DNA from 2 places in the Zunongwangia sp. L-65 genome. Region 2 is predicted to be linked to the other one. Evidence: riboswitches for the same ligand, from Rfam matches in the RefSeq annotation. Region 2 holds a riboswitch; the other holds the start of a gene.
What was found. Region 2 has a riboswitch for cobalamin ahead of AC13DP_RS12515 (TonB-dependent receptor plug domain-containing protein). Riboswitches for the same ligand answer to the same signal wherever they lie in the genome.
Positions count from the first base shown of each region.

Region 1: linked by a shared signal. The riboswitch ahead of AC13DP_RS16755 (hypothetical protein) and the one ahead of AC13DP_RS12515 (TonB-dependent receptor plug domain-containing protein) in region 2 are both predicted to bind cobalamin.

Region 1 covers NZ_JBSXOK010000075.1:35,760-42,252, forward strand. Annotated here, with positions in the region: gene AC13DP_RS16750 (SusC/RagA family TonB-linked outer membrane protein) at 1-1,605, opposite strand, end outside; cobalamin riboswitch at 2,301-2,512, shown strand; gene AC13DP_RS16755 (hypothetical protein) at 2,620-3,768, shown strand; gene AC13DP_RS16760 (alkaline phosphatase) at 4,032-5,444, shown strand; gene AC13DP_RS16765 (hypothetical protein) at 5,750-6,493, opposite strand, start outside.
Region 2 covers NZ_JBSXOK010000064.1:210,647-217,139, reverse strand. Annotated here, with positions in the region: gene AC13DP_RS12520 (YncE family protein) at 1-1,067, opposite strand, end outside; gene AC13DP_RS12515 (TonB-dependent receptor plug domain-containing protein) at 1,078-2,913, opposite strand; cobalamin riboswitch at 2,946-3,203, opposite strand; gene AC13DP_RS12510 (ABC transporter substrate-binding protein) at 3,273-4,412, shown strand; gene AC13DP_RS12505 (iron ABC transporter permease) at 4,412-5,443, shown strand; gene AC13DP_RS12500 (ABC transporter ATP-binding protein) at 5,444-6,244, shown strand.

The DNA of each region.
Region 1 (6,493 bases), on a different contig from region 2:
TTGTTGCCAACCAATACCCGCAAGTGCTGTTAACCTATGATCTTCGTTAAATTGTTTCTCATAGTTTAGGTAATTTTCAAACTGCCAGTAATTACTACGTGTATTTCTTATGGAAGCTTCCCCGTCAAAATCGGCACTTAACTGTCTTAGATTACGGCCGCTGTAAAAGCTTTCCTGGGTATTTATAATGTTTGCTCCTATATTGCTACGTAATTGTAAATCATCAGTAAATGATATTCGCGCTTCTACATTTCCAAGGAAGGTTTGTGTTTTAAAGATATTTTCTCTGTTTCGTAATAAATTTACAGGATTTTCCCCTCCTTCCATGTTTGGATAATCTGCATTAGTGCCATAAGAACCATCCTCGTACTGAACGGGAACAATTGGAAGGGTTTCCACGATCATACGCAATGGGGTTAATCCTCCAACACCTCCGTCCACTCGGTTTTCTTCTACGTGGTTAAAGGTCATACCTCCGCTAACACTTAACCAGTCATTTATTTTGTTATCGGTTACAAATCGCCCAGAGTAGCGCTTTAAATAAGAGTTTAATAACAAGCCTTCCTGATTCGCATAATTAAGGAAGATTCCGTACGAATTATCTTTATCTCCTTTGGTGAAAGAAAGATTATGATTTGTGCTAACGGTTGTCCTCATGGCTTCATCTTGCCAGTCGGTATCGTATAAAGGATTCCCATTCTCATCGAAAAGACGGGCTGCATCATCAGTTCTATAATTCATGGGATTTTCGTAGCGACCTGCGGCCCATCCCTCCGGATCATATTTTTCAGCATTTTGATAGGAATTCATTTCTACCTGTAGAAATTCCCTGGCGTTTAGTACATCCACACGATTAGCAAGTGAACCTATAGTAACAAAGCTGCTATAGTTTAGTCGTCCTTCACCAGAACTTCCCCTTTTTGTGGTCACTACGATTACCCCATTGGCTCCCCGGGCTCCGTATATTGCGGTAGCCGAAGCATCTTTTAGAACATCGATGGATTCAATATCATTAGGATTGAGGTAGTTAATAGGACCAGCTCCTATAACACCGTCTACAACGTATAATGGACCGTTATCTCCATTTATGGAATTATTACCACGAATTCTAACATTGGTGTTTCCACCTGGGCGACCGGAATTTGTACTGATGTTTACTCCGGCTGCTTTCCCTGCAAGTGCCTGTTCAGGGTTCGTTACCGGCATTTCCTGAATAGACTTACTGCTAACAGTAGATACAGCACCTGTTAGATCTGATTTTCGTTGGGTACCATATCCCACTACTACTACTTCGTCTAGCGATTCCTGATCGGTTTCCAGAACAATATTGATTTCTTCACGGCCATCAACCGGAATTTCTTTCGTGGCATAACCTAAAAAGCTTACTACTAAGACAGCATTTGAAGACACCTCTTTTAAAGAGAAATTACCATCAAAATCGGTTTGTGTACCGTTGGTGGTACCTTTTACAATTACATTCGCTCCAGGGACAGGACCGGCATTATCGGTTACTGTACCTGAGATCGAAATTTCTTGGGCTAGGGAAACCTGGGCACATAAAAATAGTACCGCTATAAGCGTCCCTCTAAATAGTCGTTTGCTCATAAAAATCTGGATTAAAAATTTCATAATTGGGTTAAGAATTTGAAAAAAAGGAAATAATAAAATGTTACTAAAACGTTTTATTACAAAAATGAAATTATTGATACTTATAAATCTCAAAAATTATTATCGACGAACAACAGCTGTGAATCGACGGACAACAAAAACTACAACGTTGTAGTGTTGTTGATTGTTATTTTAACATAAAAATCATTATAATGAAGTTAATTTGGTATTTTATTAGAATTTAACAGCCTTAATTACGCTAGTGTCTAAAAAAAATAATATTATGGAATTATTTAACTGAATACTTGTCATTCTTTCGAGGTATACTATCATTGCACAATAGAAAATATATTGAAGTATTATCGGAAGTTTTGAAAAACTTAAAGACATAAATTCATTTTTATAAGACCAAGCTTTAAAGATTTGCAATAAGCCCTGAACTACCAGAATGAAGAATTAATAGGCGAATGCTTATATAAATCATTGATTTACTGCTTTTAATCGATGATCCATATAAAAAGTTCCCATTTACTAATCATCGCGATAGGATCGTTAGGTCTCAAAAAAATATCGATTAAATTACTTCTTGAGCTTAAGCTGAGATAGTTTTTGCGCATCATATACACTCAATAACAATCAAAAAAGCTAAAATTTTTATACATAGTATAGCACGTTATCCTAATTTTTAAGTTAACATTGTCTCGATTTTCGGTTACTGTTCCTTGGGATGGTATTAAAAGGGAATCAGGTGTAAACCCTGAACAGTTCCCGCTGCTGTAAATTCTTTCCGGATAAAATGCCGGAAAATCTTTCTAAATTATTAGTTGTATTCCACTGTCATTAGTGATGGGAAGGATTAGAAAGAGGAATGAGTCAGAAGACCTGCCGAAAGTTTTAAAAACAAAGCTTTCGGGAGTTATTGCTTTGGGTAGATTTCTATTCTAACCTTAGACCCCTGTGTTTTGTTTTGTAAATAAGTTGATACTTAATTATTAATCTTAATACAAACAAATGCATCAAAAATTATCATTTTCACTGTTAATCCTTATTAGCGGACTTTTTTTATTCAGCTCATGTAATAATGATGATGACGAGATTAGTATTCCAATGGGATTTGCTAGTTCATCCTATCAAAAAGAATACGAATTACTTCTTGGTAGCGATACTTTAACTATCCAACCTGAAATTCTAAATCTTCCGGAAGAAGCCCGTTTTAACTGGAGGTTAGAGGGACAGCATCTTTCTGGGGATTCACGTCTTAATTTTGTCCCGACGGAAGCCGGTAATTTTATCCTCGACCTGGTGGTATCCACTATTTCTGATTCTATTCATAGAACTTACAGGTTGAAGGTCAATGATCCTTATGATCTTTATTATCGACCGGTAACGGAGAATAGCAGTGAATTTATTTCAAAGATAATTGCATATAAACCGGCGCCGGGGCAGTATATAAACTCTACTTATGGATCTATGGAAGATGCTATAGATTTAATAGGGGATAAAACAGCTACACTTTCTTTAGGAGCCTGGGGTGGTTATATTATTTTCAGTTTTGATCATACAATTATAAATCGTGAAGAAAATAAGGATTTCATTATCTATGGAAATGCAATGAAAGGTCTATCTGAGCCTGGTATCGTAAAGGTGTCTTTCGACGCGAATGGAAATGGATTAGCTGATGATGAGTGGTACGAACTTGCCGGAAGTGCTCACTATAAAGAGGGAACGCTATTTAGTTACGGAATTACCTACTCGAATCCGGGAGAATATGCCAATGTACCCTGGGTAGATAGTAAAGCCGTACAGGATAGTGTAATGATTAATGCATATCATACTCAAAACTACTATCCATTATTCATAGAAGAAAGAAACAAAATGAGCTTTCAGGGCACCAGAGTATTTCCTAAGATTAATTTAGATGGATTTGCCAGTATTGATGCTTTGGAATGGGGGTATGTGGATAATTATGATGCAGATTATGCCAGTTATGGAGGAAATGCCATGGATATTGACTGGGCAGTAGATGAGCAGATGAATCTTGTGAAGTTACAAGGAATAGATTTTGTTAAAGTATATACCGGAGCTCAGGGAAATGCAGGCTGGCTTGGAGAAATTTCCACGGAAATAAAAGGAGCAGCAGATTTATCTATGTTGGAATAAGGTTCAATTCAACAGCGCTGAATGAATTTTAAACTCTAACTTAAGAAGGTATAAAACATATTAGGTGTTTTCTTAATCCGGTTTATACCTCCTTTATATAAAAGCAGGGGAGTAGATGTCATAAACGACCTCATTACTGCAGGTGGAGAATTGTCATTAAACGCCAACTAAAGTTAGTCACAGAATAAAAAAGAAAAGTTAACATCTATATAATATGGATTTCTAAAAAACATCTTATTTTTAACGCAACTAATATGCGTTAAATGAAAAGAAGAGAATTTTTTAAAAATAGTAGTCTTTTTGCTTTTGGGGGATTGGTAAGCGATTTTCATCCAAGTGTCTGGCTGAACAACAAAAGTGATTTTACACCAAAAAAGGCGAAGAATATCATATTTATGGTAAGCGATGGGATGAGCAGTGGTACTCTAAATATGGCAGATCGGCTTTTACAGGTAAAGAATGGTACGGGAAGTCATTGGTTGGATTTATACCGTGAAGGAAAAATTAGTCGTGCCCTTATGGACACCGCTTCTGCAGATTCAATGGTTACTGATTCTGCTGCTGCCAGCTCTTCCTGGGGCGGTGGAAAACGAGTTCCCAATGGTTCTTTAAATGTTTCAGCAAACGGGGAAAAGCATCTTCCTATTCTACAAAAGTTTAAGAAATCTGGTAAAAAAGTAGGTTGTGTGACCAGCGTTCCTATTACCCATGCTACTCCCGCCGGTTTTTGTGTGATGCAAAAGAATCGTGGAGACCAGAATAAAATTGCTGAAGATTATCTTGAAATTGAATTTGATGTTATGATGGGCGGTGGTAACGAAAATTTTGCGGCCGATAAGCGGGAGGATGGCCGTGATCTTTACAGCGAATTTGAAAATAAAAACTACCAGGTTTTTAAAACGAGGAAGGAACTTTTGGATTATGAAGGATCAAATAAAATCCTGGGCGTTTTTTCAGATGAGGCTTTACCGTACGCGATAGATCGTGCTCATGATTCTAACTTAAAAGAAAATACCCCGTCTTTAGCTGAAATGGCCAAACAAGCCGTGCAACACTTATCTAAAAGCAATGATGAGGGGTTTGTATTACAAATAGAAGGAGGAAAGGTAGATTGGGCAGCACATGCTAATGATGCAGCGGCATTGTTATACGATCAGATCGCTTTTGATGAAGCGATCAAAGAGGTTATGGATTTTGCAGAAAAAGACAGGGAGACGCTGGTTATTATTACTACAGATCACGGAAACGCTAATCCCGGTTTAATTAAAGGGAAGTATGTGGATCAAAACTTTAGCAACTTACAGCATTTTACCCATACCAATGCCTGGTTGCTTGAGGAAATTAAAAAGAAAGCAAATTCATTTTCATCGATAAGGGAAATGGTTGCGAGTGTTAATGGCGATCAAACCATAACCGAAGAAGAAGCAAAAGTGCTTCTCAATTATTATCAAAAGAATAATGGAGGTTTATATAACACCGGGAACTTACCTTATGGGCCTCTTTCTGAAATGCAGAAGAAATATACCTCTATAGGCTGGATAAGTATGGATCATTCTGGGGATTACGTAGAATTGGCCGCTTATGGCCCGGGCAGCGATCAACTAAAGCCATTTGTAAAAAACTATGAGCTTCATGACTTTATGTTAGAAGTCGCCGAAGTAGAGGATAAGTTTTAGTGGCATCAAGAAATAATTACCGGAGGTTGATTGAAATCTTTGCAAGAGATGTTGTATCGAAGCTTCTATTTTTGGTGATTCGATACAAATTTTCCTTGAAAATTCACTCAATGTCCAAAATTAGATGCCATGAATAAGCGTACTACGGTATTTTATTGAATATAAATTCGGTTATATATAAAAAAGGGGATTGAAAATCCCCTTTTCATCATTAAAAAATAACCGGTAAAGATGGAGGTAAAAAGTGATTAATTGTAAAACCAACCATTATGAAACTTTACCGGCTTGTGTTATTGATTTTTTCTTTATTTAAGGCTAACATTACGTGTTACATCATTATAATCGCCTTCGATTGGCTTGCCATCTGCATCTAAAAGTTGTAGCCTGATCTTTACTTCGCCTTTAGGTAGCCCTTTAATAATGTATGGTTGCCATTTCGTAATCTCAAAACTTTCGCCGTTAATCGTGGCTTTAACATAGTTGCCGTTTTCTGAAAGCTCGGTATTTAACAGGAAAAAATCCAACATTAGATTTTCGGTATCTTTACCGGTATATTCTCCTTTTGGTCTACTATAAATTAAGGTGGGTTTATTGAGATCTACATTGGACTGTCGTTGAGGTGAATTCCCTACTTCAATGGTTTTTGCGACAAAAGAATTTGCGTTTTTAACCGATTCATGATAGGATCTACTTAAGAAAGCAACAATATGGTGTGTACCTTCAGAAAAGTCTTTAGAAAAGTTGGGTTCGTAGTGCGCCGAATAAGGATTGTTATCCACGATAAAATGAATATGCTGTCCTTTATCTGAATTGGCCAAAGTTTTAGTAATCTCGTTTTTATCTGTTTGCGCTCCTAGTTCGTAGTTTTCTACTTCAAACTTAAAATCAATCGTATTTTTGGAAAATTGATCACCTGATGGAGCAGTTAAAGAAAGTTTAGCATCACTAAAAGCAGGAGAATCCAGTAAAGGTTCAATCGTAATCTGCGAAATACTATCTCCCTGAGATGTTTCTTCAACTTGCACATTTTCACTTGCTTTTTTATCCTG
Region 2 (6,493 bases):
GGTCCAACACCTACATTAAATTCTTTCACGAATTCTCCGGTGGTCGTATAAATTTCTACAGTTCCGGCAGAGGCAAAATCTCCACCATCTGATGTATAGATATAACCATCGTCTACTTTGAATCCGTACATTTTTCCGTAAGCTGAAGTGCTTTCATATGAGAATAATGGGGATTCTGGCGATTCTAGATCACCTTCAGTAATAGTATAAACAGAAGTTCCAGAAGTAAAATAAATTATTCCATCTTCAATATCAAGATTATTAGTGGATCCAATATTACTTAGATCTGTTTTAGTTAATTCTTCCCCAGTACTCAAATTTAAAGTATAAAGATTCTGATTCGACAATGCATAGATTACGTTATCAATGATTTCTATAGAAGTTAAACCTTCGGTTTCATCTTCATCATTTACAAAAAGCTCATATGTATCTTCAAATGCATTTGTTTCAGGATTAAATACTAGAATACTGTTCCCTAATCCAAACGCCGCGTTTTCAACATAAATTAAACCATCTTTTTCGAATACTTGTCCTAAGACTTTACCAGCTTGTATAGTTTTTTCTACTTCCAGAGTTTCCAAATCAATAACAGTTAAAAAATCATCTGTAGTATATCCATCTCCCCAAGTCAAATTACGATTGGCCACATAAGCTTTACCATTATAAGCGACACCAAACATAGGTACTGTTAGACCGCTATCAACAATTCCTTTGTATTCAAATGTATAGCGATCTACAGCAGTAATCAGATTGGACCCGTTAGAAATTATATAAGCCGTATCCCCATCAAAAAATATGGATTGAACATAATTACCCAAGTCCATTTCTTCGTTTACGGTTTCAAAAATATCATTTTCTACAGCTGTAAAATCCCAATCTAAAAAAGATACAGTTCCTGCTGCCTGTGATCCTTCATTTAAGATAATTACGCCTTCTTTATATGGAAAGGATTCAGGAGTTTCTACCTCATTTCCATTGTCTATAATATTATCATCATCACTGCTACACGAGCTAAAAAATAAAGAAGCTGAAATCGCTCCTAAAAATAAAAATTTGTTCATTTTCATGGGTTGACTATTAAAATTTAAAATTCAGATATATATTAAAATTAACTCCCGGCATCCACCGGTTTTCTACATTTTGGTACTCCTTATTAAACAGGTTATTTACTTTTCCGCCTAACTGCCAGTTCCTTTGCTTATCCATAGCATAAGAAAGTCCCAGGTTGGTTAAAAAATATCCATCAAGTTGATCACTATGATCGGTTCTGGTAAAAACCTTCCCGTTATATAAAAATTGAATAGATGGTGTAAACCGACTTATTTGATACGTAATATTTCCGTTCAGTTTATGGAATGGCACATAAATCAATTGTCGGTTACTATTATCGTTTTCTGAAACGTTATAGGCATAATTAACACTGGCACTTAAAATTTGATCTTTAACCAGCTTTTTTTGCCAGCTGATGTACGACTCTATGCCGTAGATCTTCACTTTATCTTCATTACCTGGTCGCCAAACACCATCTGCTCCCGGTACCCAGCGAATCATATTTTCTATCTGATTGTAAAAAAATGTCAGCCCCAACTCAAAAGTTGCGATATTAAAAATATTGCCTATTTCTGCCTGGTCTGAAGTTTCCGGTTTTAATTCTGGATTCCCCGAAGAGGCCCAGTACAAATCATTATAGGTGGGAATCCTAAAATTTCTGGAAGCATTAAATTGTAAACTATAAAAATCACTAAATTCATAATTAGCGCCTAAAGAATATAGAAGCGGACTATCATAGTTATCGGTAGCTTCTTTACGCAAACCCATTTCATATTGAAATTTATCAGTAAGCGCATGTTTCATTAAAATTGCTGCCGAAAATATATTTCGATCATTTTCAGCAATGCTACTCCCCTCACCTTTCGTATACGTATTTTGGATCACCGCGTTTAGCAGGATATCCTTTGAAGCTTCATAGGCCAAATCGTATTTCCCTATGTAACTATGGGCCTTTCCGAAGGTAAAATTATCACTTTCGATATTTCCGTAATATTGATATTCTTCCTGTATAAATGCAAATCTGGTTATTTGGATAAAATTGGAAAATTCGCTATTCCATTCTAACAAATTGCGATAAGAACGATCAATATATTTTGTACGGTTTTCTGAAGGTCGAATTAAAGAAAAAAGACGCTCGCCATCGTATAATTCACTTATAAGCTTAATCGTGTTTTGAGCATTAAAGCGGTAACCTAGCGCAATATTAGCTGAATTATTATAAAATGTTCCATTTAAATTTTTGCCACGATCATTGGGATAATCGTAATCATTATCACTACTATTTCTTGAAACTGCCAGATTTAGGCTCCATTTTTTTCGTGCAGTTTTAAAATTGTAACGCGCATCCAGTGTATTAAAACTACCGTAGCGCAGCAAAAGACGATGATCCTGTTGTTTTTTGAATGATAGAGTATTATTAAGATGAATGCTTCCCCCAATGGCACCGGTCCCATAAACCACGCTTCCGCCGCCACCGCGAACCGCAATTTGATCGTAGGCACCACTATTTACCGTATTAAAATCAATTTGACCGTTAAACTGGGAATTGATGTTAATCCCGTTCCAAATGACCGCGGTTTGTGAAGCTGAAGTCCCTCTAAATGATGGTGAGGAAACCATTCCAAGTCCATTTTCCTTAAAATAAATAGGGGTATTAAAATTTAAAACTTCGGTAAGCAAAGGATTATTAAAGCGTAGCAGAGAATCCGAAAGTCGAGCTACGTGTTGTCCTGTCGAGAATTTGACCAGTTTTTCGTCACTTAGCATAACGGTATCTAAAACCGTAATTTCACCCGATTGTGAAAATAGCTTAGATCCAAAAAGCCCTAAGGCTACTAGTATAAAAAGTAGTTTTTTCTTCATGTGCCAGCGACTTTTATCCCGAAAGTCAATCCGTGTTTTTATTATTTCTGGCAGGTCTCCTGGCTAGCGTCCTGTAAATTACCTTCCCATCTTATTGCAGACAGTGGTATTTGAAGTTTTTTACAAGCATTCCAATAGGAACAAAGCTTACAGTTGCGGGAACAGCTCAGGTTTTATTAATTAAAAGATTTCAATTACCTACTTATACTTCGTAGTTCTAATTTAGCGCTTCTAACTTTTCCTGATTCCCTTTTAATCGGTATTAGCGAACCAAAATTTCGATGCGAAAATAATCATTTCTTGTAGGAAAGCGACTTAATTTCTAAATAATATTACTTTTGAAGTCAAATTATATTCTTGTGAAAAAAATCGGAATTCTTTTTATTTTCCTTTTAAGTCTTGCCTGCAAAGAAGCGGAAAAGTCAAAAACTTTAGCTGAAAATCCAGAAGGAAAGGAAATTGCTATCGAATATGCTAATGGTTTTTCTATAACTGAATTTAAGGATTACAGCATCATCGAAGTAAATTCTCCATGGCCGGAAGCTGAAAAGTCTTTTAAATATCTGCTGGCTAAAAAGGAGGCAAAAATTCCTAAAAATGTAACTTATGATCAAAAAGTGACGATTCCGGTTCAAAAAATGGTGGTGACTTCTACTACCCATATTCCGGCTTTGGAAGCTTTAAACGAAACCAGTACCTTAAAAGGTTTCCCGGGACTGGATTATATTTCTTCAGAACAAACAAGAAATTTAATCGATTCCGGAGCCATAAAAGAGGTTGGTAAAAACGAAAGCTTAAATACCGAAGTTTTAATCGATCTTCAACCAGATGTTGTAATAGGATTTGCTATTAACGCTGATAATAAAAGTTTTAGCACCATTCAAAAAACAGGAATCCCTGTTGTTTACAATGGAGAATGGACAGAATCCTCGGCATTGGGAAAGGCTGAATGGATTAAATTTTTTGGGGCGCTTTACGACAAATCTAAAGCAGCAGATTCGATTTTTCAACGTATTGAATCTAATTATCAATCGGCTAAAAAACTGGCCGAAACTGCTGAAAATAAACCTAAAGTGCTTAGCGGTGCTATGTACAAAGATCAATGGTATCTTCCTTATGGTAATAGTTGGCAGGCACAAATGATAAAAGATGCTAATGCGGAATATCTTTGGGCAGACACCAAAGGCTCGGGTAGTCTTTCCCTATCGTTTGAGTCGGTTTTGGATAAAGCACAAGATGCTGATTTTTGGATAAGTGCGGGGCAGTTTACATCGTATAGCGGAATGCTGGAGCAATCGCAACATTATTCACAGTTTAAAGCAGTTCAGGATAAAAAAGTATTTTCGGTAAGTATGAGCAAAGGGGAAACCGGTGGCGTGATTTTTTACGAATTGGGTCCCAACCGTCCGGATCTTATTCTTAAAGATCTCATTTCTATATTCCATCCACAGCTTTTGGAAAATTATCAACCTACATTTTACAAAGCCTTAAACGATTAATGCAACAAGCAGGAAAACATGTCTCGATATTGGCGATTTTGAGTCTTATGCTGATTGCCCTAACACTGCTTAATATCAGTCTGGGATCGGTAAATATCCCTTTCAACGATATCTTTTCCTCTTTTATGAATGCTGAAGTTTCTAAAGAAACCTACCGCTATATCATTTTAGATTATCGACTTCCTAAGGCATTTACAGCAATAATCGCCGGCTCCGGACTCGCCATTAGCGGATTGTTAATGCAAACCATGTTTAGAAATCCTCTTGCGGGGCCTTATGTTTTAGGTTTAAGCAGTGGAGCAAGTTTAGGAGTTGCCATCGTAATTATGGGAGCCACTTTAATTGGAGGAAGCTTTGTTGCTTTGGCTCTCTCTAAATGGACTTTAGTGATCGCCTCTAGTTTAGGGAGTTTAATGGTGCTTTTTGCTGTTGTTTTAGCTTCTGTACGATTACGGGATACTATGGCCATTTTGATTGTGGGTTTAATGTTTGCCAGTTTAACGGGAGCAGTGGTAAGCATATTAAGTTACTTTAGCCCGGCAGCGCAACTACAGCAATATATTTTCTGGTCATTTGGTAGTCTTGGCGACCTATCCTGGGAAGAAGTGGGTATCCTTACCATTTTCTGGTTCCTGGGCATTAGTTTGGCGATTTTCTGCATTAAAAACCTAAACAGTTTATTACTTGGCGAAGCATATGCCAGAAGTCTGGGGGTTAATATTCGCAGAAACCGAATGCTTATCATACTCGCTACAAGCTTACTTGCCGGCAGTATTACCGCATTTTGCGGGCCAATCGCTTTTATAGGCCTGGCGGTGCCACATTTAATTCGGCAGGTGCTACCGGTGAACAACCACCTTATTTTAATGCCTGCTGTAATTTTAGGCGGGGCGATTTTAATGCTTATCTGTGATATTGTGTCTCAATTACCGGGAATGGAGTTTACCTTACCTATAAATGCAATAACATCTATAATTGGTGCGCCCGTAGTGATTTGGTTACTCATTAGAAAACAAAAATTCCTGTTTTAGATGAAATCAAATCCTCTACATATCACCTTAAAAACATCCAATCTTGAGATTGGCTACCAGGATAAAAATGGCATAAAATCTATTGCTGAGAAGATCAATATTGAAGTACAAGCTTCAGAATTAATTGCGGTAATTGGTATAAATGGTATCGGTAAATCCACGCTACTACGTAGCATCTCCGGTATTCAGAAACCTATTTCGGGTAGCATTGAAATTGAAAACAAAAATCTGCAAGAGCTAAGTGATTTACAACGTGCAGCACGAATTAGCTTAGTACTTACCAATCAGCCAATTTCTAAGAACCTTAGTGTTTTTGAATTGATCGCACTGGGCCGGCAACCTTATACCAACTGGCTTGGAAAACTTTCTAAAAATGATGCTGAAAAAATCGAAAATGCTATTGCACTTACTTCGATTGAGTCACTAAAAGATCGTAAATGTTATGAACTCAGCGACGGCCAGTTGCAACGCGTTTTAATTGCTAGAGCCATTGCCCAGGATACACCTATCATCATTCTGGACGAACCTACAACACATCTAGATATGTACCACAAAGCCTATGTGGTAAAGCTACTGAAGAAACTTGCAAAACAAACACAGAAAACAATCATTTTTGCGTCTCATGAGATTAATCTGGCCATCCAAATTTGTGATAAAATAATTTTAATGCAGCCTGATAAATGTCAAATTAATACTCCCGAAAATTTAATTTCTACCAGAGCTTTTCAAGATTTATTTCCAAAAGATCTAATTCATTTTGATAAAATTTCCAGAGCTTTCCGCATTAAGAATGAAGACTAAAATTTAATGAAAATACAGTCTTTTTTATCAAAACTCAAAGGTCAAATTACACTATTTTTCATCTCAGAACTCAGACAGATTTAATCTAAAATCTTAAGAAAAAACTTGAGGATAAAACCCTGTATCAACTTCAGGGATGACATCTATTTTTTGTCATTTTTAAATATTTAAAGAGCGAATTTCCTGGCTATATTTGTAGCAAAAATTACGCAAAAAACGCAACCTTATTTTAGTAAAAAAAACCACTAT